Regions from separate parts of the Bradyrhizobium sp. HKCCYLRH3059 genome, predicted to be linked through region 2. Evidence: predicted binding sites of a transcription regulator. Region 2 holds the regulator's gene; each other region holds the start of a gene.

Region 1 (3,273 bases), on a different contig from region 2:
AGCTGCCACAGCGCGGCATCGGTCGAGAGCTGGTCGGTCGAGAGCGCCTCCCAGGCCACGTCGTGGCTAGCCCCGGGATTGGCCGCATCGGGGATCGATACGCGATCCGGAACGAATGGCTCGAAGAACCAGCGCCGCGCCGGATCCTTCTCCTTCTCCTCGAATTCGCGGCGCATCGCCCGGATCTTCTTGCGCAACTCGATGCCGAGCCGGATCGTGTCGTCCCACAGCACCTCACCGGAGCGGCCCTTCATCATCTGTGCGCCGACGTCCAGCGAGGCGAACAGCGGGTAGAACGGCGATGTCGAGGCGTGCTGCATGAAGCTTTCGTTGAAGCGGCGATGCTCGATCCGCCGCCGCTGCCCCTTGATGTGGCGGTCCTTGACGTGGATCTGCGATGCCTGGGAGAAGCTCGCGAGCTGCTTGTGGGTCGATTGCGTGGCGATGATGCCGGGAGCGTCGGGCCCGAGATCGCCGAGGCCCATGGCGAAGCGGCCGGCGTAGAGCGGGTGGAATTTCATGAAGCCCGCCCAGGCCTCGTCGAACATGATGTAGTCGCAGAGGTGCCCGATCCGCTTCAGGATCATCTCGGCGCTGTGGATCGTGCCGTCATAGGTGCACTGCTCGACCACCGCGACGCGGAACGGGCGCGGCTTGCGCCAGGCGTCAGGATCCTTGACCAGCGGGTTGTCGCGGATCTGTTGCCGGAGGTGCTCCTCATCGAGCAGATCCCAGCGCATCGGGCCGATCAGGCCCCAGGGGTTGCGAACCGTTGGGACGTAGATCGGGACTCCGCCGGAGATCAGCAGCGCGCCGTGATGGGCGGCCTTGTGGTTGTTGCGGTCGAACAGCACGAGGTCGCCGTCGGTGACCAGGGCCCCGAGCACGACCTTGTTGGAGGTCGAGGTACCGTTGAGGACGAAATAGGTCTTCTCGGCGCCAAAGATCTGCGCCGCTTCCTTCTGCGCGCGCAGCGCCGGCCCCTCATGGGTCAGGAGATCGCCGAGATCGAGCACGGAATTGTCGAGGTCGTCCCGGAACACGGCCTCGCCGAGATGCTCGACGAAGACCCGGCCGATCGGGCTGCGGCTATAGAACACGCCGCCATTGTGCCCGGGGCAGGTCCAGAGCTGGTTGCCTTCCTCGGCGTAGTCGACGAGCGCGCCGAAGAATGGCGTCTTCAGTGTCTCGGCATATTGCTTCAGCCGGCTGACCAGGTTCTTGGCGATGAAGGCGGGCGTCTCCTCCGACAGGAAGACATAGCCGTCGATGAAGTCGAGCACCTCGACCGGCAGATCCTCGAACCGCTTGCGGCGGATCAGGAGGATGATCGGGAAGTCCAGTCCGCGACGGCGCATCAGGTTGATCAGCGACGCCGTCTTGCCTTCCAGGCCCTTCTTGCCCCAATCGACGACCATGCAGCCGATCGCGGCATCCGTCTGCACGGCGATCTCGGCGTCCTCCAGCTTGCGGGCGCGCACCACCTCGAAGCCCGAGCGCTGGATCTCCTCGATGATCTGGTTGAAGCGGACGCCCGCAAGGTCGTCGGTCTCGAAGACGGGCGCGGCGAACAGGAAGGTGAAACGGCGGAAGTATTCCATGAGAGTCTTTCGGGCTGCGTGGGCAGCCACCTGTCGTCACGTTCGATGACGGTTCGATGACAATAGGGCGCCTCACGGAGCTTGTCTCGGCCGCCTCGCAGTGGCAATCGTCCTGAACCCGAGTGATGCTGAAAGGATCCGTGGTGCTTCCCGAATGGATCAGCCTTGATTGTGTGGCCCCGTCCGAGCTCCATCGGCAGGCGGCGCTGGAACGCCAGGCCCAGTTGACCAAGCCGATTGGCGCCCTTGGGCGATTGGAGCAGGTGGCGGTCGAGCTGGCGGCGCTGCAGGCGTTGGAGCGGCCGGGGGCCGATAGGGTCCCGGTGGTGCTGTTCGCGGGGGACCATGGCATCGCGGCACGGGGCGTGTCGGCGTATCCGCCGGAAGTGACGGTGCAGATGCTGCACAACTTCGCGGCCGGTGGCGCGGCGATCTCGGTGCTGGTGCGCAGCCTGGGCTGTCCGCTCGAGGTGGTCGATGTCGGTACGCTGGCGGATGAGCCGGTGCCCGGTGTCGTCGTCGACAAGCCGCGGCGCGGCACGCGCGACTTCAGCACCGGGGCGGCGCTGACGCCGGAGGAGGTCGCGTTCGCGGCCGACGCCGGACGGCGCGCGGTGGCGCGGCAGGCCGATCACGCGCCGCAGCTCGTGATCTTCGGCGAGATGGGGATCGGCAACACGACGTCGGCGGCAGCCATCGCCGCCGCGCTGCTGTCATGCGCGCCCGCGGACATCGTCGGCAGTGGCACCGGGCTCGACGCCGCCGGGCGGGCGAGGAAGGCTGCGGTGATTGCCGATGCGTTGGGGCGACACGGGCTCACGGCGGGAGCGGCCGTCGCGGACGTCCTGGCTGCCGTCGGCGGCTTCGAGATCATTGCGATGGCCGGCGCGATCGTCGCCGCCGCGCAGCGGCGCTGGCCGGTGCTGGTCGACGGCTTCATCGTCTCGGTCGCGGCGCTGGTCGCCGTCCGCCTCAATCCCTCCTGCCGTCCGTGGCTGCTGTTCTCGCATCGCTCGGCCGAGCGCGGCCACGCCATCGTGCTCGACGCGCTCGGTGCCCGTCCGCTGATCGACCTCGATCTGCGGCTCGGCGAGGCCTCGGGCGCCGCCACTGCGCTGCCGATCATCCGATTGGCCTGCGCGCTCCACGGGGGCATGGCCACCTTTGCGGAGGCCGCCGTCTCGGGAGCCAAGTCCTGATGCGGATCGATCTGCTGCGGCACGGGACGACAGGACGGGACGGCCATCTCGACGGCCGCACCGACCCGCCGCTCAGCGAGCCCGGCTGGGATCAATTCCGGCGGCAGACGCGGAGTCGGATCTGGCGCAGCGTCGTCAGCTCGCCGTTGGCGCGCGCACGTGCGGCAGCGGAGGATTATGCCCGGCTGACCGGCTGCGCGCTGGACATCGACGCGGATTGGAGCGAGCTCGATTTCGGCCTCTGGGACGGGCGGACGCATCGCGACATCGCCGCGGAGCCCGGAGGCGAAGCCTTGCTCGACACCTTCCATGCCGATGCTGAGGTCCGGGCGCCGGGCGGTGAGAGCTGGTCCGATTTGCAGGCGCGAGTGGCGCGCGCAACACATCGTATCCTTACCCGGCCCGAGCCTGCGCCGGTTCTGGTGGTTGCGCATGGCGGCGCCATGCGCGCAGCGCTCTCGCATCTGCTCGGC
Region 2 (3,273 bases):
CCCAAGCTCGATCTGAACCTGCTGCGTGCCCGGGTCGGCATGGTGTTCCAGAAGCCGACGCCGTTCCCGATGACGATCTACGAGAACATCGCCTTCGGCATCCGCCTCTATGAGAAGATCTCCAAGTCGGAGATGGACGACCGGGTCGAGAAGGCGCTGCGCGGCGGCGCGTTGTGGAACGAGGTCAAGGACAAGCTCAACGCCTCGGGCCTGTCGCTGTCCGGCGGCCAGCAGCAGCGGCTGTGCATCGCGCGTACCGTGGCGGTCCGGCCGGAGGTGATCCTGTTCGACGAGCCGTGCTCGGCGCTCGATCCGATCTCGACCGCCAAGGTCGAGGAGCTGATCCAGGAACTCGCCGAAAACTATACGATCGCCATCGTGACGCATAACATGCAGCAGGCGGCGCGCGTCTCCGACAAGACCGCCTTCATGTATCTCGGCGAGCTGATCGAGTTCGACGACACCAGCAAGATCTTCACCTCGCCGAGCGATCGGCGGACCCAGGATTACATCACCGGCCGGTTCGGCTGACGCCGACGACATTGTCTTCAGGAGATCATCATGGCCAGTGAACATACCGCCAAGGCGTTCGACAGCGATCTGCAGGACCTCACCCGTCTGGTATCGGAGATGGGCGGCCTCGCCGAGCGGCTGATCGTCGATTCCGTCGATGCGCTGGTGCGACGCGACATCGCGCTCGGCCAGAAGGTGGTCGCCACCGACGCCGAGGTCGACAAGCTGCAGCGCATCATCGAGGAGCGCGCCGTTCTCACCATCGCCCGGCGACAGCCGATGGCGGTCGACCTGCGCGAGATCGTCGGCGCGATGCGCGTGGCGACCGATCTGGAGCGCATCGGCGACCTCGCCAAGAACATCGGCAAGCGCGTCGCGGCGCTGGAGAGCGACTTCCATCCGCTGAAGCTGATCCGCGGGCTCGAGCACATGACCGATCTCGTGCAGTCGCAGGTCAAGACGGTGCTGGACGCCTATGCCGCGCACGATTTGCCGGCGGCGATGACGGTGTGGAAGGGCGATGAGGAAGTCGATGCCATCTGCACCTCGCTGTTTCGCGAGCTCCTGACCTACATGATGGAGGATCCGCGCAACATCTCGTTCTGCATCCACCTGATGTTCTGCGCCAAGAATATCGAGCGCATCGGCGATCACGCGACCAACATCGCCGAGACGGTGTTCTATATGATCGAAGGCCAGCAGATCATGGACAAGCGCCCGAAGGGCGACATGACGAGCTTCGCATCGACGATCCCCGGCAACTGAGAGAGACGGTTCAGACATGGGCGCCCGAATTCTGGTGGTGGAGGACGAGGAGGCGCTGACGACGCTGCTGCGCTACAACCTCGAGGCCGAAGGCTACGAGGTCGAGACAGTGGCGCGCGGCGACGAAGCCGACACGCGCCTGAAGGAGCGTGTTCCCGATCTCGTCGTGCTCGACTGGATGCTGCCGGGCCTGTCCGGCATCGAGCTGTGCCGCCGCCTGCGGGCGCGGACCGAGACCCGGCAGTTGCCGATCATCATGCTCACCGCACGCGGCGAGGAGAGCGAGCGCGTGCGCGGCCTCGCGACCGGCGCCGACGACTACATCGTCAAGCCGTTCTCGGTGCCGGAGCTTCTGGCGCGGGTGAAAGGCCTGCTGCGGCGGGCGAGTCCGGAGCGGCTGGCGACCGTGCTGTCCTATGGCGACATCGAGCTCGACCGCGAGAAGCGCCGCGTGGCGCGCTCTGGTAGGCCGATCGATCTCGGCCCGACCGAATACCGCCTGCTCGAGTTCTTCCTGGAGCATCCCGGCCGCGTGTTCAGCCGCGAGCAGCTGCTCGACAGTGTCTGGGGCCGCGACATCTACATCGACGAGCGCACCGTCGACGTCCATATCGGCCGCCTGCGCAAGCTGCTCAATCCCGGCCGCGAGCAGGACCCGATCCGCACCGTGCGCGGCGCCGGTTATGCGCTCGATGATCGCTTCGCCAAGAGCGAGCAGGTGTAAGGGGCGATCCGGCGTGAGGACGCAGCAGGTGTGAGACGCGAGGCGGCCCGATTGAGGAGATCGCGGTCCGCTTTCCGCCACGCCGCCGCCGTCTTGATCGTGTCTGCTTCGTGGCCGTCACGATGTTTCGGTGCCAGCGGACGCCCTTGATCAAGACCATCATCATATCTCTTGCCGTGCTGCTCGGCGGCGCGGCGGGCGCCACGGCCGCCGAGCTCGAAGACGCGGTCGCGGCGGCAGGCAACGGGCAGCATGCGGCGGCGATGCGACGGCTGCTGCCGCTGGCCGCCAAGGGCGATGCGCGGGCGCAGTTCGACGTCGGCTTCATGCACGCCTTCGGCTGGGGCCAACCGCGCAACCCCGCCGAGGCGCTGGCGTGGTACCGCAAGGCCGCCGATCAGGGGCTCGCTGTCGCGCAACACTATCTCGGCATCGCCTACGTCAATGGCGAAGGTGTTGCGAGCAATTACGGCGAAGCCGGCCGCTGGTTCAGCCGCGCCGCGGCGCAGGGCTTCGCCCAGTCGCAATACATGCTCGGCCTGATGCTGCTCGACGGCCGCGGTGTGAAACAGGACGTCGTGCAGGGCTATGCCTGGCTGGTGATGGCGGGCCGTAGCGGCGTGCGATCGGCCGGCCGCGACGTGCAGCGGGTCAAGTTGACCGAGCCGCAGCGCGTCCAGGCTCAGAGTGCCATTGCGGCCTGGCGGCCGAAGCCGGAATCGGCGGAGGCCGGCATCGCCGCTCCGCGTCCGGAGCAACTGCTCGGGCTCGACCGCCACATCGGCGAGGTCGTCGATCCCACCTCGTGGCCGGCGTCGTCGATCGGCGTCGTCACCGTCGCGCAATACTCGACCGGCGGCTGGTGCACCGGCACGCTGGTCGCGCCGCGCGTCGTGCTCACCGCGGCGCATTGCGTGTTCAACGGCGTGGCGCAGGTCAGCCCCGGCAACGTCCGCTTCCTGGCCGGCATGAACAGGGGCACGCCGGCGGCATCGTCTGTCGCCGACAAGCTGATCGTGGCGCCTGATTTCGTCCCGACCCGGCACGACAGGTGGTCGCTCGACCGCTCGCCCGCCGATTGGGCGTTGATCGTGCTGAAGGACGCGCTGCCGTCGAAGCCGGTTGAGGTCAGGGCGCTGACGCGCGAGGAATTGCAGGCTGCGACCACGGCCGGAACCATCTCCGAGATCGGCTATGGCCAGGAGCGGCGCTATTCGCCGACCGGCCAGCGCAATTGCAGCGCCGGCATGACCAAGGACGGGATGCTGCTG
Region 3 (3,273 bases), on a different contig from region 2:
AAGACGATGCAGGCCCTCTACGCACAGCTCCTGGTCGGACTGATCAACGGCTCGTTCTACGCGCTGCTCAGTCTCGGGCTTGCCGTCATCTTCGGCATGCTCAACATCATCAATTTCGCCCATGGCGCGCTCTACATGATGGGCGCGTTCTGCGCCTATTTCCTGCTGAACCTCGGCGGCATCAATTATTGGTGGGCGCTGCTGCTGGCGCCGATCATCGTCGGCATCTTCGGCATGGTCCTCGAGCGCACCATGCTGCAATGGATTGCCGGGCTCGACCATCTCTACGGACTGCTGCTGACGTTCGGACTGGCGCTGATCATCCAGGGCGTGTTCCAGAACTTCTTCGGCTCGTCCGGCCTGCCTTATGCGATCCCGGATCAGCTCCGCGGCGGCATGAACCTCGGCTTCATGTATCTGCCGGTCTATCGCGGCTGGGTCGTCATATTCTCCCTGGTCGTCTGTCTGGCGACCTGGTTCCTGATCGAGCGGACCCGGCTCGGCGCCTACCTGCGCGCGGCCACCGAGAATCCGACATTGGTGCGGGCGTTCGGCATCAACGTGCCGCGCATGATCACGCTGACCTACGGCCTCGGCGTCGGGCTCGCGGCGCTGGCCGGCGTGTTGTCGGCGCCGATCAACCAGGTGCGGCCGCTGATGGGCGAGCACATCATCATCGTGGTGTTCGCGGTGGTCGTGATCGGCGGCATGGGTTCGATCATGGGCTCGATCATCACCGGCTTCCTGCTCGGCGTGATTGAGGGACTGACCAAATATTTCTATCCCGAGGCTTCCAACACCGTGGTCTTCGTTCTGATGGTCCTGGTGCTGCTGGTGAAGCCGACGGGTCTGACCGGACGAGCGGCCTGACATGACATCCATCACCGACGCAACCCTGCCGATCACCCCGCGCGCGATGCGCGATGAGATGATCGTGTTCGTCATCATGACAGCGCTGCTGGCGATCGTGCCGTGGACCGGGCTGTACCCGTTCTTCGTCATGCAGGCGCTGTGCTTCGCGCTGCTGGCCTGCGCCTTCAACCTCCTGATCGGCTATGGCGGCCTGCTGTCGTTCGGCCATGCGATGTTCCTGGGAACGGCCGGCTATTGCAGTGCCCACGCGCTGAAGGTGTGGGGGCTGCCGCCCGAGCTCGGCATCCTGACGGGCGTCGCCGGATCGTTCGTCCTGTCGGTGATCACCGGCTACATCTCGATCCGACGCCAGGGCATCTATTTCGCGATGATCACCCTGGCGCTGTCGCAACTCCTGTACTTCATCTATCTGCAGGCGCCGTTCACCCATGGCGAGGACGGCATCCAGGGCATTCCGCAGGGCCGGATGTTCGGCATCCTCGACCTGTCCAAGCCGACGGTGCTCTATTACGTCGTGCTGGTCGGCTTCCTCGCCGGCTTCCTGCTGATCTTCCGCACCATCAACTCGCCGTTCGGCGAGGTGCTGAAATCGATCCGTGAGAACGAGCAGCGCGCGATCTCGCTGGGCTACAAGACCGACCATTACAAGCTGCTCGCCTTCATCCTGTCGGGGACGCTGGCGGGCCTCGCCGGTGCGCTGAAGGTGTTCGTCGCCCAGAATGCCTCGCTGACCGACGTCGAGGTCGGGATGTCCGGCCAGATCGTGCTCATGACCCTGGTCGGTGGGCTCGGCACCGTGTTCGGCCCCGTCGTCGGCGCGTTCGTGATCGTCGGCATGCAGCAATATCTGTCCGGGTTCGGCCAGTGGGTGACGGTGATCCAGGGCGTGATCTTCGTCGCCTGCGTGCTCACCTTCCGCCGCGGCGTCGTCGGGGAAATCGCCCATCTGTTCAAGCGATCCCTCTAAGTCATTGATCTGAAAAGAGATCATCGGAAGGGCAGAAAGCGGTGGATGATCCGGCCACCGCTTCTGCTGGTGCGCGATCCGGAGTATGACAGTTCTGTGACGGGCCGGCCCTGGCCCGTTTCGGAATGGATGGATCTCGTCCCATGCTGCACTGGTTTCGCGCCGTCCTCCCGCGGGAGGAGCGGTTTTTCGATTTGTTCGCCCGCCACAACAAGGTGGTGATTCAAGGCGCCCATGCGCTGCAGGACATGCTGCAGGGCGGCGACGACATCCTCAGGCATTGCCAGCGCGTCAGCCAGCTCGAGAACGAGGCCGACAACATCACCCGCGAAGTGCTGACCGCTGTCCGCCGCACTTTCATCACCCCATTCGACCGCGGCGACATCAAGAACCTGATCACCTCGATGGACGACGCCATCGACCAGATGCAGCAGACCGCCAAGGCCGTGGTGCTGTTCGAGGTCAAGGAGTTCGAGCCGACCATGCGCGAGATGGGCACCTTGCTGGTCGACTGCGCCAACCTGATCGGAAAGGCGTTGCCGCTGTTGCAGGCGATCGGTCAGAACGTGCCGATGATCACCGCGATCACCGAGGAGATGACCAAGCTCGAGGGACGGGTCGACGATCTCCACGACATCGGGCTGAAGGAGCTGTTCCTCAAGCACCGCAACGCCAACACGATGGATTTCATCGTCGGCGCCGAGATCTATGACCATCTGGAGAAGGTCGCCGACCGCTTCGACGACGTCGCCAACGAGATCAATTCGATCATGATCGAACAGGTCTAGGGTAGGGCCGCGCCGTGGACGCTCAACTCGGCCTTCCGATCCTGGTCGGCCTCATCGCCGTCGCACTCGCCTTCGATTTCCTCAACGGCCTGCACGACGCCGCCAACTCGATCGCGACCATCGTTTCGACCCGCGTGCTGCGGCCGCAATATGCGGTGTTCTGGGCCGCATTCTTCAACTTCGTGGCGTTCGGCGTGTTCGGCCTCCACGTCGCCCAGACCATCGGCACCGGCATCATCGATCCCGCGATCGTCGACGCGCAGGTGATCTTCGCTGCGCTGGTCGGCGCCATCGTCTGGAACCTGGTCACCTGGGCGGCCGGCATTCCGTCGTCGAGCTCGCATGCGCTGATCGGCGGGCTGGTCGGGGCAGGGGTCGCCAAGGCCGGCATCTCGGCCACCGTGTGGAGCGGCCTGTCCAAGACCGTGCTGGCGATCGTGCTGTCGCCGCTGGTCGGGCTGGTGCTGGCGATGATCCTGGTCGCGATCGTGTCCTGGGCCTCGGTGCGCTCGACGCCGTTCGCGGTCGACCGCGCCTTCCGCATCCTGCAATTCGCTTCGGCCTCGCTCTATTCGCTCGGCCATGGCGGCAACGACGCGCAGAAGACGATGGGCATCATCGCCGTGCTGTTGTACTCGCAGGGCC

The links. The regulator PhoB, encoded in region 2, activates phosphate uptake and scavenging genes when phosphate is short. The targets are predictions, from matches to a motif close to TGTCATNNANCTGTCAT.
Region 1: the regulator PhoB is predicted to act here: its motif matches at 1,647-1,663, upstream of ACQR13_RS31315 (Orn/Lys/Arg decarboxylase N-terminal domain-containing protein).
Region 3: the regulator PhoB is predicted to act here: its motif matches at 1,926-1,942, upstream of ACQR13_RS15935 (DUF47 domain-containing protein).

What each region holds. Positions count from the first base shown of each region.
Region 1 covers NZ_JBNPUF010000015.1:47,215-50,487, reverse strand. Annotated here, with positions in the region: gene ACQR13_RS31315 (Orn/Lys/Arg decarboxylase N-terminal domain-containing protein) at 1-1,601, opposite strand, end outside; gene cobT (nicotinate-nucleotide--dimethylbenzimidazole phosphoribosyltransferase) at 1,745-2,800, shown strand; gene ACQR13_RS31305 (histidine phosphatase family protein) at 2,800-3,273, shown strand, end outside.
Region 2 covers NZ_JBNPUF010000011.1:63,604-66,876, forward strand. Annotated here, with positions in the region: gene pstB (phosphate ABC transporter ATP-binding protein PstB) at 1-531, shown strand, start outside; gene phoU (phosphate signaling complex protein PhoU) at 562-1,278, shown strand; gene phoB (phosphate regulon transcriptional regulator PhoB) at 1,295-2,002, shown strand; gene ACQR13_RS28340 (trypsin-like serine protease) at 2,149-3,273, shown strand, end outside.
Region 3 covers NZ_JBNPUF010000004.1:438,129-441,401, reverse strand. Annotated here, with positions in the region: gene ACQR13_RS15945 (branched-chain amino acid ABC transporter permease) at 7-870, shown strand; gene ACQR13_RS15940 (branched-chain amino acid ABC transporter permease) at 872-1,840, shown strand; gene ACQR13_RS15935 (DUF47 domain-containing protein) at 1,984-2,628, shown strand; gene ACQR13_RS15930 (inorganic phosphate transporter) at 2,643-3,273, shown strand, end outside.